DNA from 3 places in the Microbulbifer bruguierae genome. Region 1 is predicted to be linked to each of the others. Evidence: predicted binding sites of a transcription regulator. Region 1 holds the regulator's gene; each other region holds the start of a gene.
What was found. Region 1 encodes PhoB, which activates phosphate uptake and scavenging genes when phosphate is short. Its sites were predicted from a motif close to TGTCATAAANNTGTAACA; they were not measured.

Region 1 (10,258 bases):
AGGCACCCACGATACCGATGACCATTGTGACAATCCAGCCACCGGGATCCGGGCCCGGCAAGATCCATTTGGCCAGCGCGCCTGCAATCAGGCCAAGAATAATCCAAGACAAGATTCCCATAGCGATTCTCCGCTTGTGTGTACGTTGAACACTTGCCCTTACACATATAGCAAGAAAAGCGCCATGGCACCGGTCGAGCGGCAGTTTAATAGCAAAAATTACTATTAATAAACTTTGCTAATAGCATTTTTTTCTAGGTTGAGACATTTATCCACCCCTATTCGAGATTTGCTGGTCCCCAGGGGGCATTTATGAATAAACTCTATCGCCAAGTTTTATCTGATTGCGATCGCTATGACACTCAACGAATTGCGCTACATCGTTACCCTGGCCCAGGAGCAGCATTTTGGCCGCGCCGCAGAACGCTGCTTTGTAAGCCAGCCCACCCTGTCCATCGCCGTCAAAAAACTGGAAAAAGAACTGGGCGTGGCATTGTTTGAACGCTCCAAGACCCGTGTGCAGGCGACGCCGCTCGGGGAGCGGATCGTAGCCCAGGCGCAACTGGTGCTGGAGCAGTCCGCCGCCATCAAGGATATCGCCAGCGCCGGTAAGGACCAGTTGAGCAGCCCGCTTTCCGTAGGCGCCATCTTTACCATTGGCCCCTACCTTTTCCCCCACTTTATCCCTCAATTGCAGCAATTGGCGCCTCAGATGCCGCTGTATGTAGAAGAGGGCTACACCTCGACCCTGCGCGCACGATTGCGCAAGGGCGAGCTGGACGCAGTGATTCTCGCGCTGCCATTTACCGAGCCTGATGTGGTCACCCAGCCCCTTTACGACGAACCTTTCGTGGTGCTGATGCCCTCGGATCATCCGCTCGCCAGTTATGATGCGCTGGCACCGGAGCAATTGTGTGAAGACAATGTGCTGCTGCTAGGGGAGGGCCACTGCTTCCGCGATCAGGTGCTCGAGGCCTGCCCACAACTGCAGCAATCGATTGAAAAAGAGGCGGGCAGCGGGCATATCCGCACCGCTGCCGACGGCAGCTCCCTGGAAACTCTGCGCCACATGGTGGCCTCGCGCCTCGGCATCACCGTACTGCCCCTGTCAGCGGCTGCCGCTTCCCAGTATGCCTCTGGCGTGCTGGTAACCCGTCCGTTCGTCGCACCGGCACCACAGCGCACCGTAGCGCTGGCCTGGCGCGCCAGTTTCCCACGCCATCGCGCCATCGATATGCTGCGCGACGCCATTAACCAGTGCCAGCTCAAGAGTTCGTGAACCCCGATCGAAACCAGCCTGACCAGCCAGAAAAGACGCTCGCGGAAACTCCCGTCACTGCCCTCAAAGGTGTCGGCGCCAAGCTGGCGGAAACACTGGCCAAGCTCAATATCAGCTCCCTGCAGGATTTACTGTTCCACCTGCCGCTGCGTTACCAGGACCGCACCCGGGTGGTACCGCTGGCGGGCCTGCGACCGGGGATGGATGCCGTGGTGGAAGGCGAGGTGCGCGCCGCCGACGTGGTTTTCGGCCGCCGTCGCAGTCTCGCGGTGCGCCTGCAGGACACTACCGGCAGTATTACCCTGCGCTTCTTCCACTTCACCGCCGCCCAGAAAAACCGCCTCGCCCCCGGCGCCCGGGTGCGCTGCTATGGCGAAGCCCGCCGCGGCAGTGCCGGTGTAGAACTGTATCACCCGGAAACCGAAATCATCGGCGAGGAAATCTCGCCAGCGGCAGAAACACTCACTCCGGTTTATCCCCTCACCGAGGGCCTCGGACAGGGGCGCCTGCGCGCATTGATCGGCCAGGGGCTGGACTGGCTGGCCCAGGGCAATGTCACCGAACTGGTACCGGCATCACTGTTACCCAAAGCACTGCGGATGCCATTGGCCGGCGCACTGATGTACCTGCATCAGCCGCCGGCGGACGCGGACCTCGCACAGCTTGCCGAAGGCCAACATCCGGCACAGCAGCGGCTGGCGCTGGAGGAGCTGCTCGCTCACCACCTGAGCCTGCTGGAGCTGCGTCGCAGTGCATCCAAAGTGTCCGCGCCCCCGCTGGAAGCCAACGCCGCACTGGAGCGGGATTTCCTCGCGCGCCTGCCGTTTTCACCCACCAATGCCCAGCAGCGTGTGGGCCGGGAAATTGCCGACGACCTCGCCGGTACGGCCCCCATGATGCGTCTGCTGCAGGGGGACGTCGGCGCCGGCAAAACCCTGGTCGCCGCTCGCGCGGCACTGCAGGCCATCGGCGCCGGTTACCAGTGCGCGGTGATGGCACCGACAGAGGTCCTCGCCGAGCAGCACCGGATCAATTTCTGCGGCTGGCTGGAGCCCCTCGGTATTACCGTGGCCTGGCTCACCGGCAGCATGAAGGTTTCGGAAAGACGCGCACAACTGGCGGCGATTGCAAATGGCGATGCGCAGCTGGTCGTGGGTACCCACGCTCTGTTCCAGGAAGGGGTGGCATTCCACCGCCTGGCACTGGTGATCATCGACGAACAGCACCGCTTCGGCGTGGCACAGCGACTGCAACTGCGTGAGAAAGGCGCCGTCGAGGGCGCTCCAGGGGACCAACAGCGCACCCAGCCCCATCAGTTGATCATGACCGCAACCCCAATTCCGCGCACCCTGGCGATGTCCGCGTTTGCCGATCTCGACTGCTCGGTGATCGACGAGCTGCCTCCCGGACGCCAGCCTATCAACACCGTCGCCATCTCCAGTGAGCGCCGCTATGACGTCATGGAGCGGGTACAGAATGCGGTGCGCGAAGGGCGCCAGGCCTACTGGGTGTGCACCCTGATCGAAGAATCGGAGACTCTGCAGGCCCAGGCCGCGGAATCTACAGCGGAAGAGCTGGCAGACACCCTGGACGGTGTGCGCGTAGCGCTGGTGCACGGGCGCATGAAGCCCGATGCCAAGGACCTGGTGATGAAAGCGTTCAAGGCCGGGGAGGTGGACCTGCTGGTGGCAACCACAGTGATCGAGGTGGGAGTGGACGTGCCCAATGCCAGCCTGATGATTATCGAAAACCCCGAGCGCCTCGGGCTCGCCCAGCTCCATCAGTTAAGAGGGCGGGTCGGCAGGGGAAGTATCGCCAGTCACTGCGTGCTGATGTACAGCACACCGCTGTCCGCCAATGGCCGCGCGCGCCTGCAGGCCCTGCGCACTCATGCGGACGGGTTCGCGATTGCCGAAGAGGACCTGCGCCTGCGCGGCCCGGGAGAAATCCTCGGCACCCGCCAGACCGGCGAAATCCAGCATCGCATCGCCGACCTGCAGCGGGATGCCCACCTGCTGCCACAGATTCAGAAAATTGCCGCGGCACCGGAGCTCAGTAGCCCAGCCCGCAGTGCCCTGATCCGTCGCTGGCTACACAACAAGCCGCGCTTTGCGGAAGCCTGACACAACCTCCTGCTCCTGAGCTCCAGCCCCATCTCCAGCCCATCCCCAACCTGCAGGATAAATACGCCGCCAGCGCGCCCTTCCACTATCGGTAACACCGCAGAACCGGTATCGATTTTGCAAACTTGTCCACATCGGTAATGAGACACAATTATTGTTTAGACCAATTGGTCAACAATAGTCATTAATATTTTTGCGCTCAACTTCGAGCAATGGCAGCCTCCCCCAAAAGGGCTAACTCATGTCCACTAACAGGGTGATTACAAAAACCCGATTACCGGCTGGCCCAAGTTGCCGGGCAGGCCACCACATTCACGATTACCGAATCAGAATCAGGAAGATTCCCAGTGAACATCTCCAGCGCGCCCACAACTCTTTTCAGTCTCCTGTTGTCGACAGTTCTGTCTGCCTCCCCGGTCTCGGCACAAAGTCTGTTCAGCAGCAGCGACAAGCCCGTACCTACAATCACTCTGGCCAAGGCGGAGATCCTCGCAGATATTCCCACCCCCATGCAGGGCAACGACATCAACGCCCTGCTCGCACAGGCGGCCGGCGGCGGGCTATCGGCCGCCAAAGAAGCTTCCAGTCGTGCATTTAGTGCGCAGTTGCGCAGCAAGCTCGACAACGGCCTGCGGACGCTACTCACTGAAGAGGAAGTACCCGTGGGCACCGATAGCGGCGCGCTGACCCTGCACCACGCGGTGGACATTGCGGTGATCAAGCAGTTGAGCGGCCTCGACAACCGCGGTGACTATGAAATTGAGCAGGGTAACCTCAGTGCCAGCGGGGACTTCCACCTGCGTCTGCAGGCCCCCGATGGTGCGCTGCTGATCGATAAACACCTGGATATCGCCGACCTGCGCCTCAAGGGCAACTACGAGATCAGGACCCCGCTGGGCGACGGTACTATAGAAGACGATACCGAGGCGCAACTCACGGTACTGTGTGACACCCTGGTAAAACGAATTCTCGACCGCATTGATGGCGACCTTAAGGCGAGTAACCTACAGAAACTTGCCACTAGCCAATGAATTCTGCGGTGGGCCCCCGGGCCCACCCGCTGCCCTATCTTCCGGCCCGCCATCCCCGGTCACGCCATTCCCACCTATACCAACTTCCGATCCCGAACCGTGACGACACACACATAGCCGACCGATACTGACGCACAAGTCACGGAAAAATTTTGCTCTCCCCGGTAATAAATGGCAGCCTGTAACTGTTTTTTCATAAATACAGAGCGAAAAAATTCGCCGTATCAAAAAATAATCCCCGTGCGCATAAAAAATAATACCGGGAGCGAGAATGAGAGCTTTAGCAATTCGCGGACTGGCATTCGCCGGTCTGCTCACCATCACGTCCGCAACACAGGCCCAGAGCAGTTTCTGGGGTGGTAATGACCAGGTCCCGAGCCTGAATATTGCCCCCGCAACCCTCCGGATCGATGTGCCCATGCCGGTCTCCGGCGACGATCTACAGTTAATGCTGGCGCAGGCGGCCAACGGCGGCGGACTGGCAGACCTCAAGCAGGAAGCTGTACGCACCTACACCCAACATCTACAGGGCGAATTAACTCGGCTGCTGCACGATCATCTGGAAGATGAACGGATTCCGCTGGTAAAGCAGGAGGGCGTGCTTACCCTGCAGAATGATCTGAAACTCAAGGTGATCAAGCACCTGAGCGCGATGAAGCCCAAAGGCGACTACGATCTGGAGCAGGGCAATGTGGCCCTGAGTGGCGAATTCCACTACCTGTTGAAACACAACGACGGCACCACCCTGCAGGAAAAACACATCGCCCTCCGCGACCTCGGTATCACCAGCAAATACCGCGTGCGCAATTACCGCGACGGCCGCACCAACGACGACAACACCGAAGAAGCGATCAAAGATGCCCTGAGCAAACTGGCGGAAGAGCTGATGGAGTCGCTGGAAGACGACCTGGAAGCAGACAAGCTGCGGGAAATCGCCGCACGGTAGTAAAAGGCCCCCGCTGAAAATGAAAAAGGGCGAACCGAGGTTCGCCCTTTTTTGCGTCCGCCCATGCCGGCAGCCGGCCTCAGGAAGTCGCTGTGCGCTCCTCGCCGCTATTCACCACACTGTGATAGTTGTCGTCGTCGAAGGTGCCCAGATTCAATGCTCCCTCGCTCTTGGCAACAATGGTGGTCACTACCGCATCACCAGTAATATTCACCGCCGTGCGCACCATGTCCAGCAGGCGATCCACACCCATCACGATCGCAATGCCTTCCAGCGGTAGACCCACCTGCTGCAGCACCATTGCCAGCATGATCAGACCAACACCGGGAACACCGGCGGTACCGATGGAGGCCAGAGTCGCGGTCAGGATCACCGTGAGATACCCCATCAGACCAATTTCGATACCGTACAGCTGGGAGATGAACACCGTCGCCACACCCTGCATGATCGCGGTGCCATCCATATTGATGGTGGCTCCCAGGGGGATGGTGAAAGACGCCACCTTGTTATCCACACCCAGGCGCTTCTCCACCGTCTGCAAGGTCACCGGCATGGTCGCCGCCGAGGATGCGGTACTGAACGCAAATACCATCGCCGGGCGCATCTTCTTCAGAAGCTGCAACGGATTCAGACCGGTCAGCAGCTTGAACAGCAGCGAGTAGACCCCCAACCCGTGCAACGCCAGCGCCAGTAACACCACCATGAAATACTTCAGCAACTGCAAAATCGCATCCAGCCCCAGCTGTGCAATCTTGTTGGCCAGCAGCGCAAACACGCCATAGGGTGCGAACACCATCAATACGCTGACCATGCGCATGATGACATCGTTCAGATCATTGAAAAAACCGGCAATCCGCTGGCCCGGCTTACCGCTGCGGGAAATGGCATAGCCCATCAGCAGGGCAAAAACGATGATCTGCAACATATTTCCCTTGGCCATGGCCTCCACCGGGTTGGTGGGGAAAATATTCACCAGCACATCGGACAAAGGCGGCGACGGTTTCGCCTCAAAGGTGCCACCCCCGACAATGCCTTCCAGGCCGCTGCCAGGCTGGATCACCAGCGCCAGCAATAACGCCAGAGAAATGGCCAGTGCGGTGGTCACTAGATACAACACCACCGTCTTGCCCGCCAGCACCCCCATGCGACTGCCTTCCGACAGCGCGCAGGAACCGCACACCAGAGACACCAGTACCAGCGGCACCACCATCAGCTTCAGGGAGGCAATGAAAATCCGCCCGATGATGTCGAACAGGCCACTGGTGAGGTAGTTGTTGATGAAATCCGTTACCCCGGCACCGAGGATCTGGCTGGTATTGAAAAAATTGAACAGCAAGCCGACCGCAATACCTGCGATCATGGCCAGTACGATTTGTTTTGTGAGCCCCATGGTCCGCCCTGTGTTAGACACCACTAGTACCGTGGTTAAAACATTTTTGTTAGATCGTTTAGATAAGAGTGATGCACCCGCTAGCGGCACCGCCACCAAACGGGTTCAAGCCCCACACCAACCGCCACTATATCGGCAGGGCGGTGGGGGGGCAAAGCCGGTCATTCCCACGCATCCCCGCTCGGGTACAATGGGCGCTTTTGAACCTGCGTGGAGTCTGCGTTGTACCACTCCCCCATTGAGTCCCCCTATCTGGCGATCGGCGACTGGTATCCTCAGCCCCTGGAAAGCCTGCACGGACAAACGCCACCGGAACAACTGCTTCCCTGGCTGCTACATCCCGGCTCTCTCACCGCCGCCCTCAAACATCTCAGCGGCGGACCATTCCGGGTGCAGATCCTCAGCCAGGGCTGGCAAAACCCCCTGCTCGAAGAGCGCCGCGCCCTGAACCTCCGGGACAGAACCCGCGCGCTGGTGCGCGAAGTCCTCCTCTACGGCAGTGACAAAAACCCCTGGGTTTACGCCCGCAGTGTTCTTCCCGAACGCACACTCGCCGGCAAATCCCGCTATCTGCGCAACCTCGATAGCCGCCCCCTGGGGGAGCTCCTGTTCAGCCAGCCGGACATCCGCCGCGGCCCCATCGTACTCAACCGCCTAGCACGCAATCCGCGCTGTGCGCTGCCCGAGCTCAACGATTCCGAATCCAGTGCCTGGGGCCGCCGCTCCGCCTTCTGGCTCGGGGATAAACCCCTGCTGGTTGCAGAGACTTTCCTGAGCGGGTTCAATCCCCACAAACCACCCATGGCCTGAGCGGAAACCAACACCGGAAGCATCCTATGCAATTGATCAGCCAACAGATTCAGCAGCGCTGGCCGACGGCACTGCCCTACTGGCAGCTCGCCCGCCTCGACCGTCCCATTGGCTCGCTGCTGTTGCTGTGGCCCACTTGGTGGGCGCTGTGGATCGCTGCCGGCGGCTGGCCCGGGTTGCACTTGTTTGCGGTTTTCTCACTCGGTGTAGTCCTCACCCGCGCTGCCGGTTGTGCAGTCAACGACTTTGCCGACCGCAATATCGACGGCCACGTCAAACGCACCCGACAGCGCCCACTGGCGACCGGCGCAGCCACCACCAGGGGTGCGCTGCTGCTGTTTACCGGCCTGATGCTACTGGCGTTTCTGCTGGTGCTGACCACCAACCGGTTGACGGTGCTCCTGTCTCTGGCGGCGCTGGCGCTGGCCTTTTGCTACCCTTTCGCCAAACGCTACACCCATATGCCCCAGGTGGTACTGGGCGCGGCCTTCAGTATGGGCATTCCCATGGCGTTTGCCGCGGTAAGCGGGGAAATTCCACCGCTGGCGTGGCTGATTTTTACCGCCAATCTGCTGTGGACGGTGGCCTATGACACTTTCTACGCCATGGTGGACCGCGACGACGATCTCCGCATCGGCGTCAAATCCACTGCAATCCTGTTTGGAGAGATGGACAGGCTGATGACCGGCTGTCTGCAGGCAATGGTCATCGTAGCGCTGCTGATGCTGGGCGGCCGCGCGGAACTGGGCGCGCTGTTTTATTGCGGCCTGGCCGTTGCCGCGGGGCTTTTCGGCTACCAGCAGTGGCTCATCCGGGAGCGCGAGCGTGACCGCTGCTTCCAGGCGTTTTTAAACAATAACTGGGCGGGCGCCGCGGTCTTTGCCGGTATATTTCTCCATTATCTGACCCGTTGAATCCCTTTTTCATTGGCTTTTCACTGCCTGCCGCTGCTACTCGGTACGACTGTCATATATTTGTCATTAAAGTGACGTTAAATGACCGCTTAAAAATTAATGTCAGACGAGTGACAGCAAACCATTGGGGTATGGCAGGCAGATGCACAGCAAGACGATTCTAATAGTCGACGACGAAGCACCGGTGCGGGATATGTTGCGGGTGGCGCTGGAGATGGCGGACTACCGCTGCCTGGAAGCGGAAAATGCCCAGGAAGCCCACGCGCTGGTAATCGACGAGAAGCCGGATCTGATTCTGCTGGACTGGATGCTGCCGGATGTATCCGGTGTGGAACTCGCCCGCCGCCTGAAACGGGATGAACTGACGTCCTCCCTGCCGATCATCATGCTGACAGCGAAAGGGGAGGAGGACCACAAGATCAAGGGGCTGGAGACCGGCGCTGACGATTACATCACCAAGCCGTTTTCTCCCCGCGAGCTGGTGGCCCGCCTCAAGGCGGTGTTGCGCCGCACGGGCCCGAGTACGCCGGAAGAACCGTTGACTGCCGGCGGCCTGGTACTGGATCCGATCAGCCACCGGGTAACCATCCACGGCAGCCCGGTGGAGATGGGCCCCACCGAATTCCGCCTGCTGACATTTTTCCTTTCCCACCAGGAGCGCGCCTATACCCGCACCCAGTTGCTGGACCACGTGTGGGGTGGCAACGTGTACGTGGAAGAGCGCACCGTGGATGTGCACATCCGCCGCCTGCGCAAAGCTCTCACTGTCGATGGCCACGAACGCTACATCCAGACCGTGCGCGGTACCGGTTATCGCTTTTCTGTACAGACTGTGGAAAGAGTGTAACCATCTCCCTACGCAATTTTCGGGCATTCCGCGAAGCGTCGCGGAAAGTCCGGTGCTTTGCCTTCGCATAAAGTACGCAGGTGCACTGAACTCCGGTCAATGCACCCCAAAACAAGATGGCCGAACCATCATGCTCGATCGCAGTATTGGCGAGTTCTCGCGCTTCATCGTAATCGCCCTCGGCACCACCATTTTTGGTTTTTCCTCTGGTCACTGGTGGCTGGCACTGTGTGTCGGCCTCGCGGTTTACCTGTTCTGGCTGCTGTGGCAACAGAACAGTTTCGACCGCTGGCTGAGTAACGGACGGCGCGGGCCGGCGCCGACAGCGTTCGGGGTGTGGGGTGATATTTCCGATGATTTCTATCGCCTGCAGCGTCGTCACCGCAAGGAAAAGCAAAAGCTCCACGCGATGCTACGGCGGGTACAGGACAGCACCAGTGCCCTGCGTGAGGGCATTGTGGCACTGGAGGATGAGGGCAATCTGGCGTGGTGGAACCCGGCGGCGGGGCAGATGCTGCGGCTGCAGCCGGACGACGCCGGACAGCCACTGGTGAACTTTATCCGCGATCCGCGTTTTGTGGAGCACATACACCTGCGCATGCGCCGACACAACCATAGCGCCCAGGAACCGATCACGTTGCCGGCGCCCGGGGATGATTCCCGTATCCTGACATTGGAAGTCACCCGTTTCGGACAGGACGAGGCGCTGGTTATCGTGCGCGATGTGACACGGCTGCACAATCTGGAGCAGATGCGACGGGATTTTGTGGCGAATGTCTCTCACGAGTTGCGCACGCCGCTGACGGTAATCGCGGGCTATCTGGAAACCTTGCAGGCCAGTGGCATGGCGCCGCAAAAATGGGAGCGACCGCTGATGCAGATGAGCGAGCAGACGGTACGCATGACCAGCCTGGTGAA
Region 2 (10,258 bases), 880 kb from region 1:
CGCTACGACAGTTACACCCCCGGTGGGCGCTACCACAACTCGAAAGACTTCATGAGCTTCCCGGCAGACAGCCGGCAGCATACCTACCGCAGTATCAAGCCGCTGCCCACCTTGCCGGACAGCGCCAATATTTTTGACTGGCTGCGGGAGCGCGATCGCCTGTGCTACTACCCGTATCACGATTTTCGGGTGATCACCAAGCTGCTGGCATCCGCCGCTATCGATCCGAAAGTGAAGGAGATTCGCATCAACCTGTACCGGGTGGCAAAAAACTCCCGGGTGGTTGCGGCACTGATCAATGCGGTGCGCAACCAGAAACAGGTCACCGCAGTGGTGGAACTGCAAGCGCGTTTTGACGAGCTGGCCAATATCCACTGGTCCAACGAGCTGAGCGATGCCGGGGTCGAGGTCATTTACGGTGTCCCCGGTCTCAAAGTGCACTGCAAACTGATATCAATCGTGCGCGAAGAGGGCGGTCGCGACCGCTATTACAGCCATTTTGGCACTGGCAACTTCAACGAGAGCACTGCGCGTCTTTATTGCGATTTCAGTCTGCTCTCCAGTGATAACAAGCTGGGTGCCGACGCCTATCGGGTGTTCGATTTCATCAAGCAGACCCACCTGCGACCGGAGTATGAGCATATCTGGGTTTCTCCCCACACCAACAGGCCTAACCTGCTGGCGGCGATCGATCGGGAAATATCCGCGGCGGTGGCGGGGAAACCGGCGGAGATTTTTATCAAGTGCAACAATCTGGTGGATTCGGAGGTGATCGAGCGCCTCTACCAGGCCGGGGACGCCGGGGTGCGGGTACGCATCATTGTGCGCAGCATGTGCGCGCTGTTGTGCCGGGCTGAAGGTGTTTCCGACAATATCCAGGTGATCAGTCTGGTGGACAAGTTTCTGGAGCATGCGCGGGTATACGCATTTCACAATGACGGGGATCCGCTGGTGTACCTGTCATCGGCAGATCTGATGACGCGCAATCTGGATCACCGGGTGGAAGTCTCTTTCCCGCTGCAGTTGCCAGAACACCGGCAAACCGTGCTGGATATTCTCGAACTGCAGTGGCAGGACAACCAGAAGGCGCGGGAGATGGATGCAGAACAGAGCAACAGCCGTATTGCCAATCGCGACAGCAAGCGCAATGTGCGTTCTCAGGATGCGATTTATCGCTACCTGAAGAAGCTGGAGGTATGAGTTGAGGATGCTCCGGTGCTGGCTATGTGGCGGTGGCGCTACCGGGGGCAGCCTTCCCAGACACGCCGTAAACCCCTCCCTGGGGGCTCTGCACCGCCATCCATGGCGGTGAAGGTCTGGCAAGGCTGCCCCCGGCATCGCCACCTTCGCAGAAATTTCATTCGCGCGAATACGGAATGTGGTTAGTTTTTGCTGAACCCCACCAGATTCCCATTCTCAAACGAAAGCCGGTAACGCTCCCCAACCTTGAGGCGATCCTTGCAACGGGATTCAATCGTGATGCGGGGAAACTGCGGCGTTACCACCCAGGTGGAAAAATCATTTTCCGGTCCACGCTTGATCAGCCAGTAGTGGTCACCGTTTTGGCACTGGCCTTTTTCCATGCAGTTGTCGTACCCCCACACGTAGGCGCGCACATCGTACTTGGCGGGAAGGTTGGTGGCGGGGCGAAACGGGTGTCGGGGGTCACTGGTAGCGTCGTAGAGGTCGCCAAAGTCCACCAGCTTGTAGCCCTTGGCTTTGACGTCGCAGCTGGCGGCGTGCAGGCTGACACCGTCGGCGGTCTCCGGCGACTTCTCGGTCTTGGGGGTCGGCTCCATTTCACTGGGCAGGTAGCCACAACCGCTCAAGGCCAGGCTCCACAGGGCCAAACCGGCGCAGATCGCGCCACAGCCGAAATACCGCACTTCCAACCTCCCTCGGTATCAAACCGCTCACCTAACTATAGCCCCTGATCCCGCCCTCGCCGCGCTAGTAAGAGGTTGGTTGTCGCGGCTGACAGGCGCGATGGGAGGGGGGTTCAGCGGAGGCGTTTTATCGGCAGGCGCGGGAAGCGCACCTTGCGGCGATAGGGGAAGGTGCTTTCTATACGGCCGGCGCGAATACGTTCCTGCAGTCGCTGCCAGTAGCGGTAGTCGTAGAGATCGCTGTGCTGATCTTCAAAGGCCTTGCGTGCCACCGGGTTGCCGGAGAAGAACAGCCGGAATTCCTCCGGGAAAACGTCGGCTTCTGCGACCGTGTACCAGGGCCTGTCTGCCAGCTCCTGCTCTGCGGTCTGGGCCTCGGGAATTTTTCGGAAATTGCACTCGGTCAGCGGACACAGCTCGTCGTAATCGTAAAACACCACGCGTCCGTGACGGGTAACACCGAAGTTTTTCAGCAGCATATCGCCGGGGAAAATATTCGCCGCCGCCAGTTGCTTGATGGCATTGCCGTACTCCTCCATCGCGGCGATGGTCTGCGGCTCATCCGCCACATCGAGATACAGGTTGAGGGGTTCCATACGCCGTTCGACATACAGGTGTTTGATAATTATCCATTTGTCGTCCACATGCAGTTTAGAAGGCGCCAGGGTCTGGAGTTCTTTTAGCAGTTCCTCACTGAAGCGATTGCGATAGAAAATGAAGTTGGTGTATTCCTGGGTGTCGGCCATGCGTCCCACACGATCGGCGCGGGATACGAACTTGTATTTTTCCTTGACGATTTCTTCGGTCACCGTTTTCGGGTTGTCGAATTTGTCCTTGATGACTTTGAACACCACCGGATAAGAGGGGAGGGTAAATACGCTCATCACCATGCCCTTGATCCCGGGGGCGATGATGAACTTGTCATTGCTCACTTTCATGTGCGCCAGAATATGGCGATAGAACTCGGTCTTGCCATGCTTGTGGAAACCGATGGAGTTATACAGCTCCGATTTTTCCTTCAGTGGCATGATCGTCGAGAGAAAGCGCACAAACCGCGAGGGAATGGGCGCATCCACCATAAAATACGAGCGGGTGAAACTGAAAATGATACTGGCGGAGTCGTTGTCGTGGATCACCGTATCGACATAGACGCTGCCGCGGCCATTGTTGAGGCAGGGCAGGATCAGTGGAATCACCTCACCGGCAAACATCAGCCGGCCCACCAGATAGGCGGCCTTGTTGCGATAGAAAACCGACTCCAGCATGTCGACCCGCAGGCGCTGCTCGTCGTCTTCATCCTCCAGCTTGCCGGCCAGCGGTCCATCCCGCAGGGCATCGCAGATATGTTCCAGGTCCCGCTCCAGATCCTCCCAGGGAATGGAGAATTCGTAGTCCGCGAGGATGTCCTCAATCATCGCTCTGAGCCCATGGCGGCCGTTATAGCTTATGTAGATGCTGTAATCCCGCAGGGGTTTTTCGTCTGGGGCGCGGGAGGATTTGACGAAGATATGACTGTCGTGAATATGGGCGTGCTGGAACTGACTACAGAACACCGAATTGAAAAAGGTTTCGGCAATTTCGTAGTTGTTGTTATTGGCAATCAACTGACTGTAAGTGGCTTTTGCCTGGCCCCAGAGTTCGAGCTGGGTGGTATCTTTGCTGGTCACCGAGTGCACCAGCTTCAGCACCTGGTTGGCCTTGACCTTGTAAAGATCGATTCGCTCCTTGTTGGTCTCGTGCACCGCCGGCCAGGCTGCGGTCTCGAAGCGCGCCTTGGCTCCCAGGGTAATATTCTGGAAATCTGCGAAGTAGGCATCAAAGCCATTGAGAATGGTTTTGGCGATACGCCGCGCGGTCGGGGAGTGGTTTGTCATGCACTAGACTCTTGAGGAATCATCTCCATTATTTTTCCGATACTAGCACGGGCCTGCGGGAGACCACTTGAACGATTGGATCAGCAGCTTTGTCTTTTTCTTTGCGGTGATTGACCCGGTAGGCACTCTGCCGGTGTTTATTGCGGTGACCAGTCGCCACAGCGACTGGCAGCGGCGCAAGATCGCGATTATTGCGGTGCTGGTTGCCACTGGCATCCTGTTTTTCTTCCTGCTGCTGGGGCAATATTTACTGGAAGCCATCGGTGTGCCGCTGTCGGCATTTCAGGTTGCGGGGGGCATCGTGCTGTTCCTGTTCGCACTGACTATGATCTTCGGCGAAGGCAAGCCGGAGCGAGAAGTGGAAATCATCCGCGAAGGACACGAGACGGCGATTTTCCCGTTAGCCGTACCTTCTATAGCATCACCGGGTGCGATGTTGGCCGCGGTGGTACTGACGGATAATCACCGTTTCGACACTATTCACCAGGCGAATACCGCCAGTGCCATGCTCGCGGTCCTGGCGATCGTGCTGCTGCTGTTATTGACCGCCAACTGGATTTACCGCTGGATTGGCAATGCCGGTGCCAGTATCGTCAGCCGGGTGATGGGGCTGATCCTGGCCTCGGTGGCGACCACCAATGTGCTGCTGGGTATTCAGCAATTTTTTATGAGTTGATCCGCAGCCCTGGTGCCAGCGTAAAATACAGCCATAAAAGTACAGCCATAAAAGTACAGCCATAAAAGTACAGCCATAAAAAACGCCGCAATAGCGGCGCTTTTTACCTCCGTTGAGCAATCATCGCTGCCGCAGCAGCATGAAGTCAGCGCAGTGTCGATCTGACAAAAATAACATTATGGCCTGCGGCCGCGCACAAGGCGCAGGATGAGCAGGATCACCGCAATGACCAGTAAAATGTGCAGAAACCCGCCCATGGTGTAAGAACTCACCAGTCCCAGTAACCAGAGCACAACCAGAATAACGATAATCGTCTCAAGCATCTGAGCTACCTCACTTCATTGCCAATTGCAGCCGCTGCCGGTGAGACGGACTCGGCTGTATTGAGGAAACGATAGTCTGCACTTTGCGCAGCCACCAAGAAAACTGTCCTACATTGCAATCGGATATAACGGTGAGGCGCGCTATCTGGAACCATTCTTAGTGCTTGCCTGAGTGCCCGAAGAGATGCTGCCATAGAGGCACAAGCGGCAATAAAGTGTAAGAAAAAACGCCCGGCAACGACCAAGTACTGTGGCGAGAAAAAGTTTCAGGACAGGAAAGAGGCCTTCACGTGTTGATCAAAGTACCCCCCAAGAGCGCGTTGCGCGAAGCACAAACCACCTCCGAATCTGCCTATGTATCCCGTCGCAGTGTGATCAAGGGCCTGGGCGCGGGTATTGGTGGCTTGCTGCTGAGTGGCAATACCGGTGCCGTGGATCTGTTTGGCGATGGCGTAGAAGGTGGCGCTAGTGAAGCGACCCCACGCAAGCCCCTGCAGTTCAGCCCTCAGCGGCCGGCACCGGATCTGGTACTGACACCGGTGGACAAGGTGACCAATCACAACAACTTCTACGAATTCGGCACCGGCAAGACCGACCCGGCCAAATACAGCCAGGGGTTCAAGACCGAACCCTGGACCCTGCGGGTGGAAGGGGAAGTGGAAAAGCCGGGCACGGTGGATGTCTGGAAGCTGATGAGCGACATCGGCCTCGAAGAACGCATCTACCGCATGCGTTGCGTTGAAGCCTGGTCCATGGTGATTCCCTGGGTGGGTTTTGAGCTGGGCAAATTCCTCCAGCGTTTCCAGCCAACCAGCCGCGCAAAATACGTCGCCTTCGAAACTGTCTATGACCCGGAGCAGATGCCCGGCCAGCGCAATCGCTATGTTGGCGGTGGGGTGCACTATCCCTACGTGGAAGGCCTGCGCATGGACGAAGCCATGCACCCGCTGACTATCCTCTCCGTCGGTCTCTATGGCAAAACCCTGCCCCCCCAGAACGGTGCGCCGATTCGCCTTGTAGTTCCGTGGAAATACGGCTTCAAGGGCATCAAGTCCATCGTCAAAATCACACTGGTGGAAAAAATGCCCCCCACCAGCTGGAACAAACTCGCCCCCAATGAATACGGCTTCTATGCCAACGTAAACCCCGATGTCGACCACCCGCGCTGGTCGCAGGCCAGCGAGCGCTTTATCGGTCCCGGTGGACTGTTTTCGGTAAAACGCCAACCAACCCTGCCGTTCAATGGCTACGGCGAGGAAGTGGCGTCGCTGTACAAAAATATGGACCTGCGGAAGTTCTACTAGTGGCTGCTATCGCGAAGAAATCCGTTGCCGTATTGCTGCAGATCGGTGTGCATCTCGGCGGGTTACTACCATTACTGTGGCTTTTTTATGCGATTAACGCCGGACATCTTGGCGGCGACCCGGTGGTGGAACTGATCCACTATCTGGGCATGGGCACCATTCGCTTGCTGCTGCTCACGCTAGTGGTTTCGCCGCTGGCGAAAGCACTGCATTTTGGTCAACTGAACCGTTTGCGCCGGCCTCTCGGGTTGTGGTGCTTTGTCTGGGCGAGCCTGCATTTCAGCACCTGGCTGGCGCTGGATCTCGGGCTCGACTGGTCGTTGATTGGTGAGGAACTGGTCAGGCGTACGTATATTCTGCTGGGATTTACCTGCTGGTTGATCCTGTTCGCACTGGCGATCACCTCGATACCGGCACTGCTCAGGAAAATGGGTAAAAACTGGAAGAAACTGCATGGCTTGCTTTATGTGGCGGTATTGCTGGCGTGCTGGCACTTTTGGTGGTCGGTGAAAAGTGGCTGGATTGAGCCGGCAATTTATCTCGGAATTGCGATTTCCTTGTTGTGCTGGAGAAAGGAATCCGTCATGCGTTGGATCAAGTCCTTACGAAGCTGGTAGTTTAGGAAGCTTTGAAGCGGGTGCAGTGGCGGTGCTTGGCCGCCACCGAGCCAGCGAAACAACCACTAAAACCAAACCATCAGCTACCCACAGCCCCACCGTCCTTGCGACGAATCGCCAAAACCGAAGGGCGTGGTGGCATAGCGGGATCGTTGTCTGGCCACCGATGGAGCGGATTATCAAAGGTCGAGTTATCCGTGTCCGCCGGGTGCTGTACCGAAACAAACAGGGTTTTGCCATCCGGAGTAAATTCCGGGCCGCAGATTTCAGCTCCCTCCGGGCAGCCAAAGAAGTGCTTCGGCGCCGCGCGCAGGTCGCCCTCGGTCGCCATCGCCCAGAGCCCATCGTGAAAGCCGAAACTCTCGCAACCATCTGTGGCAATCCACATATTGCCGTGTTGATCGAACGCTACATTGTCCGGGTTGGCAAACCAGCTGTGCTCGGACATAGTGCCCGGCAGTTGCTGACCATAAGCCCCGCGCTCCGCCGGGCTTTCCGCATTGGGATTGCCACCGAGTAAAAACGTATTCCAGCGGAAGGAATCACTCACGTGATCCCGCTCACCACTGCGCCCCGGCGGCACTATCTCAAGAACATGCCCCGCGGTATTGCGCGCGCGCGGGTTCGCCGCATTTTCATCGCCTTCCGCGCGCTTCCTGTTCTTTGTCAGCATCACATAAGTGCAGTCGTTCACCGGATTCGTTTCCACATCCTCCGGCCTGTCCATCGGTGTAGCGCCAATCAGTTTTGCCGCACGCCGGCAGTCGATCAGCACATCCGCCTGATTGCGAAAGCCGTTCTCCTCCGTCAGCGGCCCCTGACCGAACACCAGTGGCAGCCACATCCCGGCACCGCCCTCGCGGAACTGACCGGCATACAGCGTGCCTTCCGTCAGCAACTCGCGGTTGTGCCGGTTGTCGCCAGGGTGGTAAATGCCCGAAGACACAAAGCGATATACGAACTGGTGCTCATCGTCGTCACCGCCGTAGGCCACGATTGGCTGGCCGGGTTTGCTTACCAGGGTAAAACCCTCGTGCTCGAAGCGGCCGAGCGCGGTCAGCTTGCGCGGTCTGGAACCGGGGTCGTAGGGATCGTATTCCACCATCCAGCCGAAGCGATTGGGCTCATTGGGTTCTACCGCAATATCGAAGCGCAGGTCGTAGTCGCCCCAGTTGCGATTTTGCGGGGAGATACCAAAGGCGTGGTGATTGCGCGCCTCCACCTCGTCCGCCACATTGTCCGGATCGCCCTGGAATGCGCCGCCGAAGCCTTCCTCCGCAATCAGTACCGTTCCCCAGGGTGTTTTGCCGCCGGCACAGTTGCCGACGGTGCCGAAAACCCGGGCGCCGCTCGGATCTTCACTGGTCTGCAACCGCTGGTCCCCGGCGGCAGCGCCGATGATATCCATCGCAGTGGTAAGTGTTATGCGACGGTTATAGGGACTGCCCAATACCGGCTGCCAGCCTTCCGCGGTATTTTCGATTTCCACCACACTGTGGCCGCAGGCCTGCTGCTCCACCGCGATGTGTGGGTGGCTGGTGCCGCGGATCGAGCTGTCTTCGCTGTAGCCGGCGAACATCAGGTGCGGCTGGGTGTACTCGTGGTTGACGCATAGCAAGCCGCGTTCGCTATTGCGACTCTGGCAGTGTTTATCCCCCTCACCGGGGCCGGCCTCCGGGGCGAGGGGCATGAAGGCAATAAAGTCGTTGTTGTAGCCGAAGCGACGGGCCTGTTCGCCGGCGTCCAGGTTTTCCGGGTCGAAGTTGCCGGCAAACCCGTCCAGCGGATCCCCCCAGCGCATCAGCAGATCCGCGGCATAGCCGTCGGGAAGATGGTGGTGGTGATCCAGTCGGTGGGGAATTTCCGCGAATGCCAGGTTCTGCCTGCTGGCATTTTTTTTTTCAGCGCTGCAACCCGGCAGCAGACCACCGCCCGCCGTGGCTGCAGTGGCTACGCCCAGCGCTTTGATCAGGGTGCGGCGCGCCGGATTCTGCGGTGCAGCGCTCGTGGGTTGCTGGTTGTCGTTTGTCATAAATTATTCACCTGACTGCAATATTTTGCCGGGACCACCGGGGGACGCCTGTGTTTTCGGAGTCTGGGGCTGGTGCCCGATTCAAGTTGCGCCAAGATTAGCGGCGCAATATGACAAATTTAAAAAAAGCGTAACGAAATTTTCACATCTCAAGACTAGCCTGCGCCCCATCAAAATAACCGCCAGTAAATACGGGACGGGGAGCAATGACTAAAACTGCATTCACTTTCAAACTGGTAGCGCCCCTTGCGGCAGCGATTATCAGTATCAATGCCGGTGCCGAAGAGGCCGCGGTCAAATCGGACGCACTGATGGAAACCATAGTGGTTACCGGTCAGGCCGCCAACGCCCGCAGCGACATCGAGCGCCAGCGTGAATCCAACAAGGTGGTCGCGGTTCAGACCTCTGAGGCCATCGGCGAACTGCCGGATGCCAACGTCACCGAAGCTCTGCAGCGTATGGCCGGTGTATTTATCGCGCGCGACCAGGGTGAAGGCCGATTTGTCGGCGTGCGCGGTATCGACCCTAACCTCAACGCCTCCACCATCAATGGCATGAGCCTGCCGGCACCGGAAACCGACAGCCGCGCGGTGGCACTGGATGTGATTCCGTCCGACCTGCTGGCGAGCCTGGAAGTCTTCAAAACTCTGACCCCGGATATGAGCGCCGACTCCATCGGTGGCGCCATTGAGATCAAAAGCATCAATGCGCTGGATAAGGACGGCCAGACCTACAGCGTCAATATTGAAAACGGCTACAACGATCTACAGGGTGAAAACAGCCCGAAAATTTCTGGCAAATACACCAATCGCTTTGATCTGGGTGGCAGCGAGCTGGGTGTCGCAATCGCCGGCAGCCACCAGGAGCGCAAGTTCGGTTCCGAAAACATTGAAACCGACGGCGCATGGGAAATGATGGAAGCGGAAGATGGCACCGAGGCCGTCGGCGCGCCGGAAATCGAACAGCGCGATTACACCATTACCCGTGAGCGCACTGGCCTGGCCGCCAACTTCGATCTGAAAGTGTCCGACAGCAGTCAGCTTTACCTGCATACCCTGTATTCCGATTTCTCCGACGCCGAACAGCGCCAGCGTAACTCATTCAAGCTGGACAAGGGCGACCTGCAGACCATCAGCGCCAATTCCGCGACCTGGTCCGATGCCACCCTGGACAAGTCTCTGAAGGATCGCTACGAAGAGCAGGAAATCCTGTCACTGGTTGTGGGCGGTGAACACAATCTCGACGAATGGGGCATCGAATACTCCCTGGGCTACTCTCACGCGGAAGAAGCCGAGCCGCACCGCCGCGACACCGGCTTCGAGCAGAAAGACCTGGAGCTGGGTTATAGCTCCGCCGGTGAGATCCCGACCCTGGTTGCCGGCGACGCCGCGGCCATGGACGCTTCCCAGTTTGAGCTGGATGAAATCGTCATCGAAGACAACTACACCGAAGATGAGGAAATCAGCTTCCGCATCGATATCCGCCGCGATATCGAAGTGGCCGGTAACCCGTCCGAACTGAAATTCGGTCTGCACGAGCGCCGTCG
Region 3 (10,258 bases), 1.8 Mb from region 1:
TAACTTATGCCCTCGGAGCAGCGTTTCCCGCTGGTGGCAATCTTACGCGGCATCACGCCAGAGGAAGTGATACCTGTAGCAGAGACTATCCACAATGCGGGTTTTTATTACATCGAAGTGCCTCTGAATTCACCCGAGCCGTTGCAGAGCATCGCAAAACTGGTGCGGTATTTCGGCGACCGCGCCTGCTGTGGTGCCGGTACCGTGACCACTGTGAAGCAGGTTGAAGCCGTCGCCGAAACCGGAGCCAAGCTGATTGTTTCCCCCAACTGCGACCCCGCCGTAATCCGCCGTAGTCTTGAATTAGGGCTGGTAAGCATGCCCGGTATCCAGACACCTACCGAGGCGTTTTCCGCAATCAACGCGGGGGCCCGATATCTCAAACTGTTTCCCGCAATCAGTCTCGGCCCTGACTATGTGAAAAACTTGAAAGTGGTACTGCCGCCGGAGTGCGCTTTACTCGCCGTTGGCGGCATTAATCTGGTCAACATGTACGACTTTTATGCGGCCGGCATCGCCGGCTTTGGAATTGGCAGCGACCTGTATAAACCTGGGCGCAGTCATGAAAACGTGAGTGCAAGGGCACGAAACTACGTAGAAAAATACCAATCGATTTCATGACACCGTCAAGGCTCTATCGAGACTCACATGAGTCAAATCACGATATTTTTTACTCCTTGCTCGCCGCTTTATTCGATCCGGCATCCAGCAACGGCTTGATCAGATCCATCGGCAGCGGGAATACAATTGTGGAATTTTGTTCGCCGGCAATATCAATCAAGGTCTGCATATAACGCAGGGTAATCGCGTTGGGGTTTTTCGACAGCTGGTCTGCCGCCTCGGTAAGTTTCATCGCCGCCTGGGCCTCGCCTTCCGCGTGAATCACTTTGGCCCTTCGGGACCGCTCCGCCTCCGCCTGCTGGGCAATCGCGCGGATCATGCTCTCGTCGAGATCAATATGCTTGATCTCCACATTGGTCACCTTCACACCCCACGCATCCGTCTGTTCATCAAGAATTTTCTGGATATCCACATTGAGCTTGTCACGCTCCGATAGCATCTCATCCAGCTCATGTTTTCCCAGCACCGAGCGCAACGTAGTCTGTGCAAGCTGACTCACCGCTTCGTGGTAGTTTTCCACGTTGATGATCGCGGACTGTGGATCGATTACCCGGTAATAAACAACGGCGTTCACCTTTACCGAGACATTATCTTTGCTGATCACATCCTGCGTGGGCACATCCATGACCACCGTGCGCAAATCCACCCGCTCCATGGTCTGGATAATGGGAATGATGATGATCAACCCAGGTCCTTTTACCGCCTGAAAACGCCCGAGAAAAAACACCACCGCACGCTCGTATTCCCGCAGGATACGGATCGCGTACATAATGAGTAGCGCCACCGCCAGAAACAGCAGACTGGCAAAATAACTGATCATAGAGACCTCCTTGTTCGCAGCATCAATTTTTCAGGATGAAAAATATCAGCCGTCGGACTATTCCGGCTCCACCTGCAGGTTGAGCCCCCTCTCCGCCACTACCCGGACCAGCTGGCCCTCGGTCAACAGGTTGTCGCAGTGCGCGCGCCAGATTTCTCCATCGATTTTCACCAGCAGTTCAGGCTCGACTTCGGTTACCACCGCGGTACGTCCAATCATCGCCTGATTGGCGGCAATTTTTGGTTTGTGTAGACTGCGCCCTACGGCATACAACAATCCCAGTAAACCGAGACCGCTGACCGCTGCGATACTGCCAATCAACCCCTTGGACACGCGCATTCCGGGCACGTCGCTATCGATCAGCATGATCGAACCGATTACCAGCGCCACCACACCGCCAATGCCCAGGGCACCGAAGCTTGGCACAAACAGTTCTGCGGCAATCAGCAGGGCACCTACGACAATCAGCGCTAATCCAGCATAATTGACCGGCAGTACCTGCAGCGCATAAAACGCCAGTAACAAGCAGATGATCCCGACAACTCCGGGGACTATGGCGCCCGGACTGTAACCTTCAAAGATGAGGCCATAGATACCGACCAGCAACAGTATGTAGGCCACTTGGGGATTGGTGATTAGCGACAGCAATTTGTTGCGCCAGTCGGGCGCATAATCCACTACCGGCAGGCGTGCGGTTTCTGCCGCAATCTTGACGGTGCCTTCCCGCAGCCTCACCTCTCGCCCGGGCAGCTGTAGTAACAACTGCTGCTGATTCTCCGCCACAACATCCACCACATTTTCTGCCAGTGCCTCTTTCGCCGTCAGGGTCGCCGCATCGCGTACCGCCTTCTCTGCCCAGTCCGCATTGCGTCCATAACGCTGTGCCAGGCCTCGGATATAGGCGACAGAGTCATTGATGACCTTGCGTTCCATTGTTGTGCCGGGTTGTGTGCCCCGCCTGGAACCGGGCTCAGATTCCGCTGGGGCGTCGGAGCCGCCATCCTCCCTTTCGCCATCCTCCTTTTCGCCGTCCTTCCCGTCGTCGTTTGAATGCCTGGGAGTTTGCTCCGGCGCTGTCCCCGGTGGCTCCTGCTGACCGGGCATACCGCCCATCTGCACCGGCGTGGCCGCACCCAGCGTGGTAGATGGTGTCATCGCCGCCACATGACTGGCATAAAGGATATAGGTGCCGGCGCTGGCAGCCCGGGCACCGGCGGGTGTGACATAGGTAACGAACGGGACGTCCGAAGCGAGGATATGCTGGATGATATCCCGGGTGGCCGCATCCAGGCCGCCGGGAGTATCCATGTTAACGATAAACAGCTGCGCGCCCTGTTCACGCGCCTTTTCACTGGTCCTGACAAAGTAGTCGGTGGTGGCCGGCCCTATGGGGCCGTCAATCGCGAGCACAGCGATATGGGGCCCGGGCTCGCTCTCCGCAGACTCCTGCGCCCAGGCGCAAATAGAAATGATCTGTGCCAAAACAGGCAACAGGCAGACGAGTACCCCTTTCGACCACCACTGATTCATGTCTGTTATTCCGGGTGCGAAAGTATTGAAACAGGAAACACAAGCGTATCAGAAGAAAAAAACTCTACAGGGAAACAGACAGGGGAAGAAGCGCCGAATATCGACGCGCCGGACTGCAGTGTGGTGGCACTACATGAGAAACCCAGTATGGGGAACTCAGTGACGTCCTGACAATCCAAACAGACAGTTGTGCTCAGCATTCATTGGCAGCAAACCATCGGCAATCCTACTTCGTGTATCCTTCCTGTAATCCTGTCACTGATTCTCCTGTAGAAACCATCCCGGTGTCCCAAGACAGATTGGGCGACACGAGGCCGCTTATTGTCGGACTGCTTGTGGCCCTGGCGGTACACTTGGCCCTGGTTTTTCTGCCTGTCACATTGGATCCCGTCGCGCCTGACAAGGAAACACCAGTTGCGACGACGACGTTAGACGTAACACTGACGGCTTTAGACGCACCCCCGAAGGTGCCTGATACTCCAACCAAACTGCCGGACGTCACACCAGAAATTCCGCAGACAACGACACCTCTACCGACCGCGAAGAAAGAAAGTAGCGCGATACTGAAACCGCAGCGAGAGCCCAGAGCAAAGGTGTTTCCAGCAGTACCAGATAAAGCTAGCCAGGCATCACGGGATCAACCCTCGGCGCCATCCATCTCAACGGCAAATACTCCGAAACCCACTCGAGACAGCTTCACACCGCCACCTTCAAACGACGGAGCCAAGTCCCGCTCCACGGTATTTGACCCCGGTCTGTCCACCCGCCTGGAAACCGAACGCAATCGGGTACGGAAGTTTGAATCCCGCGATGTCGAATTAACGACTAACAACGGCACCTTTTTCCAGAAAGGAGACCGCTGTTGGGAAGAAAAGAAGCTATTACCCGGTGACATCGACAGTACGGTCAGCCAGCGCTTTCTGATCAAATGCACCCAAAGAAAACGGTCTGAGGAAGATATTGGCCGTCTTGCGGATAAATACGGAATACCGTGATCCCATGTGGTCCGGCTGGATGTATACAACCGTCGATATCCCCAGCCGGTGATCACTTCCCGAGTCAGCTTCCCGCCAGATACCGCCGTGCAAACTTCGGATCCATTTTTTCCAGATCCACTACGACCAACCCATCTACGGAATCACAGAAATCCGGGTCGATATTGAAGGCATGGAAGCTGGTGCCCCCGGACACAGTCACTGCGGTGTACTTCTTGAATAGCGGCGGCAATACCACCCCTTCTTCCTTGAGAATTTCCTTCAACTGCAGCATATCTTCGTGTGTATCACCGGAAAGCTCGGGCAGGTCCTCGCAGGCCTCCACAAACGGCAAGCGCGCGTTGCCGAGAGGGTTGTCGGTGGAAAAGTAGTACAGGAAGAAGCGCACTATCGCGGACTTGGCGCGGCGGGAGAAGGTTCCCGGCATCGATACCGGGCCAAACAGATAGCGGCGATTGTTGCGCACAATCCACTGGCCAATACCACACCACAGCAAATCCAGTCCGCGGCTGCGCCAGTATTCCGGTAGCAGGAAACTGCGCCCCAGCTCCGCGGAGCGAGGCATGCACTGCTCCGGTGAGCCGGAATAGTTGAACAGAGTAGTGCTGTAAATTTTGTCCGCGCTCAGGCCGTCGGTGTTCACCAGTCGGTATGCACCCGCCATTTGTTGACGCTCTTTGTCCCACAGCAGCAGGTGGTCGTAATAGGCATCAAAGGCGTCCCAGTCGCGACTGTTACCCGTGCCCTCACCCACCGCGCGAAAGGCAATTTCCCGCAGGCGGGACAGTTCGCGCATTACCGGGCAATCCGACCGCTGGCGATAGAGCTTCACTTCAAATTCACCTTGAGCAACAAGGGTTTCGCAGCATTCAAGAACCGCAGCTATATCTGCGGGAGATTCTGCAGCAGCGACCGGTTCCGGCGCCAGGCTCTGCGAATTTTTATGCAGCTGATAGATCTGCTTCTTCCACAGTTTTGCCTGTGCGCGCGGCGCCATGGGCCAGCTGCGATACAGCTCCGGCGCTACCGGCATACCGATACGGATATCGATACCGCGGCGCACCTGCTTGAACATCTCGCGGATCAGCCACAACGTCGACAGCGGTTTGTTGACCATGGACAGACCGTACCACCACAGTGAGTTTCTGCCCCGCACCTGCATTGGCAGTATGGGAGCGCCGGTCTTGTCGGCGAAACGGATAAACCCCGGGTTCCAGCGACCGTCGCGAACCCCTTGCGGTGTCAGCCGGGATACCTCACCGGCGGGAAACACGATGATCGCACCACCACTGCGCAGGTGGGCATAGATGCCCTCCACATCCCCCTTGCGGGTGCGGCCGTTGAAATTGTCTACCGGCAACAGGTAACTGCGCAGGGGCTCGATATTCCACAAAAGCTGACTGGCCACGGCCTTGACGTCCTTGCGCACTCGCGCCACCAGGTCGATCAGTGCCAGCCCATCGAGACTGCCGAGGGGATGATTGGACACGATCACTAACGGGCCACTGGTGGGGATACGCTCCAACTCCGCCAGGTTCACGTCATAGTGAAAGTCAAACGACCGAAATACCTGGCGGATAAAATCCAGACCGCCAAGATGAGGGAAGTCGCGACCGAATTGCTGAATCTGCTGCTCACAGCAGATTTTTTTAACCGTCGCAGAGACCAGCCGCCGGGCGGGACTCTGCGGTGCGGCGCTGTACCACGGATTTTTCTGTAACAGGTTATCCAGCTGAATCATGCGGCAACGGCCTCCGTCATGATGCGCGCAATTTTGGGCGTGCGGTGCCAATGCAGGATATCCAGGGCTCCGCTTCTTTCTTCCACTACTGCGGTCATCGAATCCACCCAGTCGCCGCAGTTGGCGTAGGTCACGGCGGATTCCTGAGCGGCGCTGTGGCGAATACCAGCGCGGTGGATATGGCCGCAGATGACACCGTCAAAGCCACGGCGACCGGTTTCGCGAATAGCGACTTCCTCAAACCGGTTCATCATCTTGCGCGCTGCGTTCACGCGATTTTTGACGTGGTTGGCCAGGGACCACCAGGGCAAGTCAAAACGGCTGCGCCAAAAATTTATCCAGCGGTTCAGTCTCAGCATCAGGTAATAAACGTTATCGCCAATGTGATAACTAACAGGGTTGATCTCGATATGGTGCTCGAACTGGTCGCCATGGGTAACCCAGAAGCGTTTGCCATCAGCGGTGGTATGTGTGCACTCGCGTTCGACGCGAATATTGCCGAGGCGTTTACCGGCCCAACTGCGCATGGGCGCATCGTGATTGCCCGGCACATAGATCACGTCACGGGTACAGCTGCTGAGTTCAGAGAGCATCCCGAGCAGAACAGAAGAGGCTTCGCACCAACTGCCCTTGCCCTGGGACAGCGCTTTCATATCAAAAATATCACCGACCAGATACACGGTATCGGCTGTGTTCTGAGCCAGAAAATCTGCCAGCCGCTGCGGCTCGCTGTCTCTGCTGCCCAGGTGAACATCGGAAATCCACAGTGCGCGATATCGATTACTCATTGGCAAGCCCTATCAGTAGTTTGAAGAACTTTGCTCGATTTTTTTTACAATACTGCGTCACTTATTTGAAACTTACGTTTCACATTAAAAAGGCAACAAAAAAGACGAACCAGTCTTAAATTATCACATACGCAGATATCGCCCAACTAAGTACAACCGTACAAATTTTTAAAAAAAATCAATAATTCAGAAAAATTCGCGTCAATCTACCTGTATGTGCATTACATATTTATATGACGGGTGGTAGTGTTACAAAAATATGAAACGGAAAATTAATAAATCAAAACTTCTCTAATTGCCTGATAGAGATACCAAAAAATTAATAGGGAAAATAACCAGCGAAATGAAAGGGTTATTTCGAAAAAGTGCCATGGAATGGCAAGAAGATCGCCTACACGGTGACGTTCTGCTATCACCACAACTCTCACATATAATTATCCTTGGTGGCATTATTCTTTGGGTTACCGCCACTATTGTTTGGCTTTCAACCTGTCAATACGCGCGCAAAGAAACCGTAACTGGCTGGATTGAACCCACTTCCGGTGTGGTTCGGGTATACGCCGAAGGCACAGGTATCATTGAGCAAGTATTGGTTAGTGAAGGCGAAAAAGTCGTAAAAAATCAGCCGCTGATCATCCTGAATCGAGACCACATTCTCGCGGATGGTAAGCACTTGGAGGCCGTTTTACAGGCGGAGTACGAAAATCAAAATAGCTTACTTAGCGAACAGATCGAACGCAGCGAAAAAATTAATCAGCAACGCCAACGAGATTTAAAACAGCGTATTTCCGCTAGCAAGGAAGAGTTGGCATTACTGGATAAACAGATTTCCACACAAGCCCGGCATCATGGATTAATAAGAGATCAGGCGGAACGCTACAATCAACTTAGAAAACGAGGACATATTTCTACGGTTGAGCTGGAACGAGTTGTCATCCAAGAGCTGGAGCTCAGTACAGAAAGCCAAAGCTTGGCTCGCAATAAGGTAAAAATTCGCAACCAAATTCAGCAATTGGAGAACGAGCTGGCTTCGCTGCCTGAGGTGTACGCCAACGAAACCGACCAATTGCGCGCACGCCTTTCCGATCTCGCACAAAAAATCGCCCAATTGCACGGGCAACGCGCATATATACTCAAGGCCTCAAAGGCTGGGACGGTACACAATCTGCAGACCCGAGAGGGGCAGCAGGTACAAATCGATATACCACTACTTTCAGTGGTGCCCGAAAGCGGAGATTGGATCGCAAGATTATTGGTACCCGTGCGTGCAGCAGGTTTTCTAGCCCCCGAACAAGCTCTGAAAATCCGTTACGACGCCTTCCCCTACCAAAAATTTGGCTTGTATCAGGGGGCAATCACCTCAATATCCGATTCTGCTCTGCTGCCCGATGAACTACGTGATGCCCCTATAGCGGTAGGTGAGCCTGTTTACCGTGTATCCGCCGTATTAGCACGACCTAGTATAAAGGCATATGGACAAGAATTTTCGCTAAAACCTGGCATGACCCTCTCCGCCGATATTGAACTTTCTGAGCGAAGCTTACTTATGTGGCTACTTGATCCCATCTACAGCCTGAAGGGACGCCTGTAATGCCCACAGCAGTAGAGCAAGCCACCGGACATCAATGTACTCGCCCGGAACAGTTACTTAATTTCGGCGGCGGTCGCCGTCTACCGGTCGTACTACAGACCGAGGCAGCGGAGTGCGGCCTGGTGTGCCTGGCCATGGTCGCCGGGTACTACGGCTACCATACCGACTTGGCGTGCCTACGAAGACGCTTCACCATTTCAAATCACGGCACCAACCTCAAGAAGTTGATAGATATGGCTGGGCGCCTGAATTTTGCAGCCCGTGCCTTGCGCTTGGAACCGGAAAATCTCGGAAGATTACAAACCCCCTGTATTTTACATTGGGATATGAACCACTTTGTGCTGCTGAAGAAAGTACAGCGAAAATATGTCGTTATCCACGATCCTGCGGTAGGCGAGCGGCAACTCACCTATAAAGAATTTGACCACCATTTTACCGGGGTGGCCCTAGAACTCACTCCCACAGATAAATTCCAGACGGGAGAGCAACGCAAGCGTCTCACTCTCAGTCACTTCTGGTCCCACATCACAGGCCTCAGATACAATCTGATACAAATATTGCTACTGTCACTTCTCCTTCAGTTGTTTGCCGTCGTCGCCCCTTTCTATATGCAAACAGTAGTTGACGACGTCATCCTGCGTAGCGATAAAAACTTACTGCTTGTCCTGACACTTGGCTTCGGGCTGCTACTTATAATCCAGACCTGCACAAATTCTCTCCGTGAATTAGTCATCCTACATATCGCCAGCCGTCTCAACATGCAGATGGCCGCCAACCTCTTCCGCCACCTGATCCGCCTGCCCATTAGCTACTTCTCAACCCGCCACATGGGCGACCTAATATCTCGCTTCGGTTCCCTTCAATCCGTGCGAGAACTGCTTACCACCGGCCTAGTGGCGGCGGTAGTGGACGGCATCATGGCCTTGATCACCCTAGCTGCTATGTTCTTCTACGATGTAAAGCTTGCTCTGATCGTACTGGCGGTAGTAGCCCTATACGCAGCTCTTCGCATGGCCCTGTACCGCCCCTTGCGTATGCTCATAGAGGAGCAGATAGTGGCCCAGGCAAAGCACGACTCCCACTTTATGGAATCCGTACGCGCCATACAGACAGTCAAACTTTTTCAGCGCGAAAACGACCGTCAAGGTCAGTGGCACAACCGCCTAGCCGACACCATCAATAAAGGCATTCGCATCTCGCGATGGAATATTGGCTACAGTGTCATCAACCAGCTTCTGTTCGGTGTTGAGAACTTGCTGGTTATCTACTTCGCCGCTGCGGCGGTGATAGACAGTGCCCTCACTGTAGGCATGTTCTACGCCTTTATAAGCTACAAAACTCGCTTCGTAGAATCCATGGACGCCCTGATCAATAAGTGGATCGAACTAAAGATGCTCGGCCTCCACCTAGACAGGCTCTCAGATATCGTCTTTACACCCACAGAGGAAACCGACCACGCAAGTAACTATCCCGCCAGTTGGGGCCCGACCCCGAAATCCGTCAGGGGCAGAATCGAAGTCCGCGACCTCAGTTTCCACTATGGTGAAGCCGAAGTCCCCACCTTCCGAAATCTCAACTTCACAATCGAACCCGGCGAAACTGCTGCCATCGTCGGCGCCAGTGGCTGCGGTAAAACAACTCTGCTCAAATGCATGATGGGCCTGCTGGAACCCAGCGAAGGCGAAATCCTAGTCGATGGCCAGCCGCTGAAACACCTACCGCATTACCGCAACCAGATCGCAGGTGTAATGCAGGACGACCAACTGCTGACCGGCACTATTGCCGATAACATCGCCTGTTTCGAGCCAGAGATCGACTTGCAGCGTATAACTACGTGCACACAGATGGCCTGCATTCACAAAGAAATCATGCAAATGCCCATGCAATACAACACCCTAGTAGGCGACATGGGCACCAGCCTCAGTGGAGGCCAGAAGCAAAGAATCGTGCTGGCGCGCGCCCTCTATCGTGCGCCACGCATCCTGTTCATGGACGAAGCAACCAGTCACCTGGACATGGCGAATGAGTCTTTGGTTAACGACCATATCAATCGGCTTGCCATTACCCGGGTAATCGTTGCGCATAGGCCAGAGACGGCCAAATCTGCAGGGAAGCGGATAAATTTGGCCGACTTTACGAATCAGCCTATTTCTTAATCGAGAACCAAGTAGG

Region 2: PVT68_RS08405 (PhoX family protein) is a predicted target of PhoB. The motif match lies at 8,822-8,839, and genes of this name have one in related genera.
Region 3: PVT68_RS04460 (UDP-2,3-diacylglucosamine diphosphatase) is a predicted target of PhoB. The motif match lies at 6,743-6,760, and genes of this name have one in related genera.

Annotation. Positions count from the first base shown of each region.
Region 1 covers NZ_CP118605.1:2,832,388-2,842,645, reverse strand. The annotation lists gene PVT68_RS11840 (GlsB/YeaQ/YmgE family stress response membrane protein) at 1-121, opposite strand, end outside; gene PVT68_RS11835 (hydrogen peroxide-inducible genes activator) at 356-1,279, shown strand; gene recG (ATP-dependent DNA helicase RecG) at 1,276-3,402, shown strand; gene PVT68_RS11825 (hypothetical protein) at 3,750-4,433, shown strand; gene PVT68_RS11820 (type 2 periplasmic-binding domain-containing protein) at 4,705-5,379, shown strand; gene PVT68_RS11815 (dicarboxylate/amino acid:cation symporter) at 5,459-6,769, opposite strand; gene PVT68_RS11810 (chorismate--pyruvate lyase family protein) at 6,992-7,579, shown strand; gene ubiA (4-hydroxybenzoate octaprenyltransferase) at 7,606-8,493, shown strand; gene phoB (phosphate regulon transcriptional regulator PhoB) at 8,636-9,340, shown strand; gene phoR (phosphate regulon sensor histidine kinase PhoR) at 9,471-10,258, shown strand, end outside.
Region 2 covers NZ_CP118605.1:1,948,632-1,958,889, reverse strand. The annotation lists gene ppk1 (polyphosphate kinase 1) at 1-1,200, shown strand, start outside; gene PVT68_RS08435 (hypothetical protein) at 1,383-1,886, opposite strand; gene aceK (bifunctional isocitrate dehydrogenase kinase/phosphatase) at 2,000-3,760, opposite strand; gene PVT68_RS08425 (MarC family protein) at 3,828-4,436, shown strand; gene PVT68_RS08420 (lmo0937 family membrane protein) at 4,613-4,759, opposite strand; gene msrP (protein-methionine-sulfoxide reductase catalytic subunit MsrP) at 5,050-6,063, shown strand; gene PVT68_RS08410 (protein-methionine-sulfoxide reductase heme-binding subunit MsrQ) at 6,063-6,680, shown strand; gene PVT68_RS08405 (PhoX family protein) at 6,760-8,712, opposite strand; gene PVT68_RS08400 (TonB-dependent receptor) at 8,919-10,258, shown strand, end outside.
Region 3 covers NZ_CP118605.1:1,033,437-1,043,694, forward strand. The annotation lists gene PVT68_RS04435 (2-dehydro-3-deoxy-6-phosphogalactonate aldolase) at 7-621, shown strand; gene PVT68_RS04440 (slipin family protein) at 671-1,441, opposite strand; gene PVT68_RS04445 (NfeD family protein) at 1,499-2,971, opposite strand; gene PVT68_RS04450 (hypothetical protein) at 3,307-3,966, shown strand; gene PVT68_RS04455 (lysophospholipid acyltransferase family protein) at 4,031-5,707, opposite strand; gene PVT68_RS04460 (UDP-2,3-diacylglucosamine diphosphatase) at 5,704-6,495, opposite strand; gene PVT68_RS04465 (HlyD family secretion protein) at 6,866-8,086, shown strand; gene PVT68_RS04470 (peptidase domain-containing ABC transporter) at 8,086-10,242, shown strand.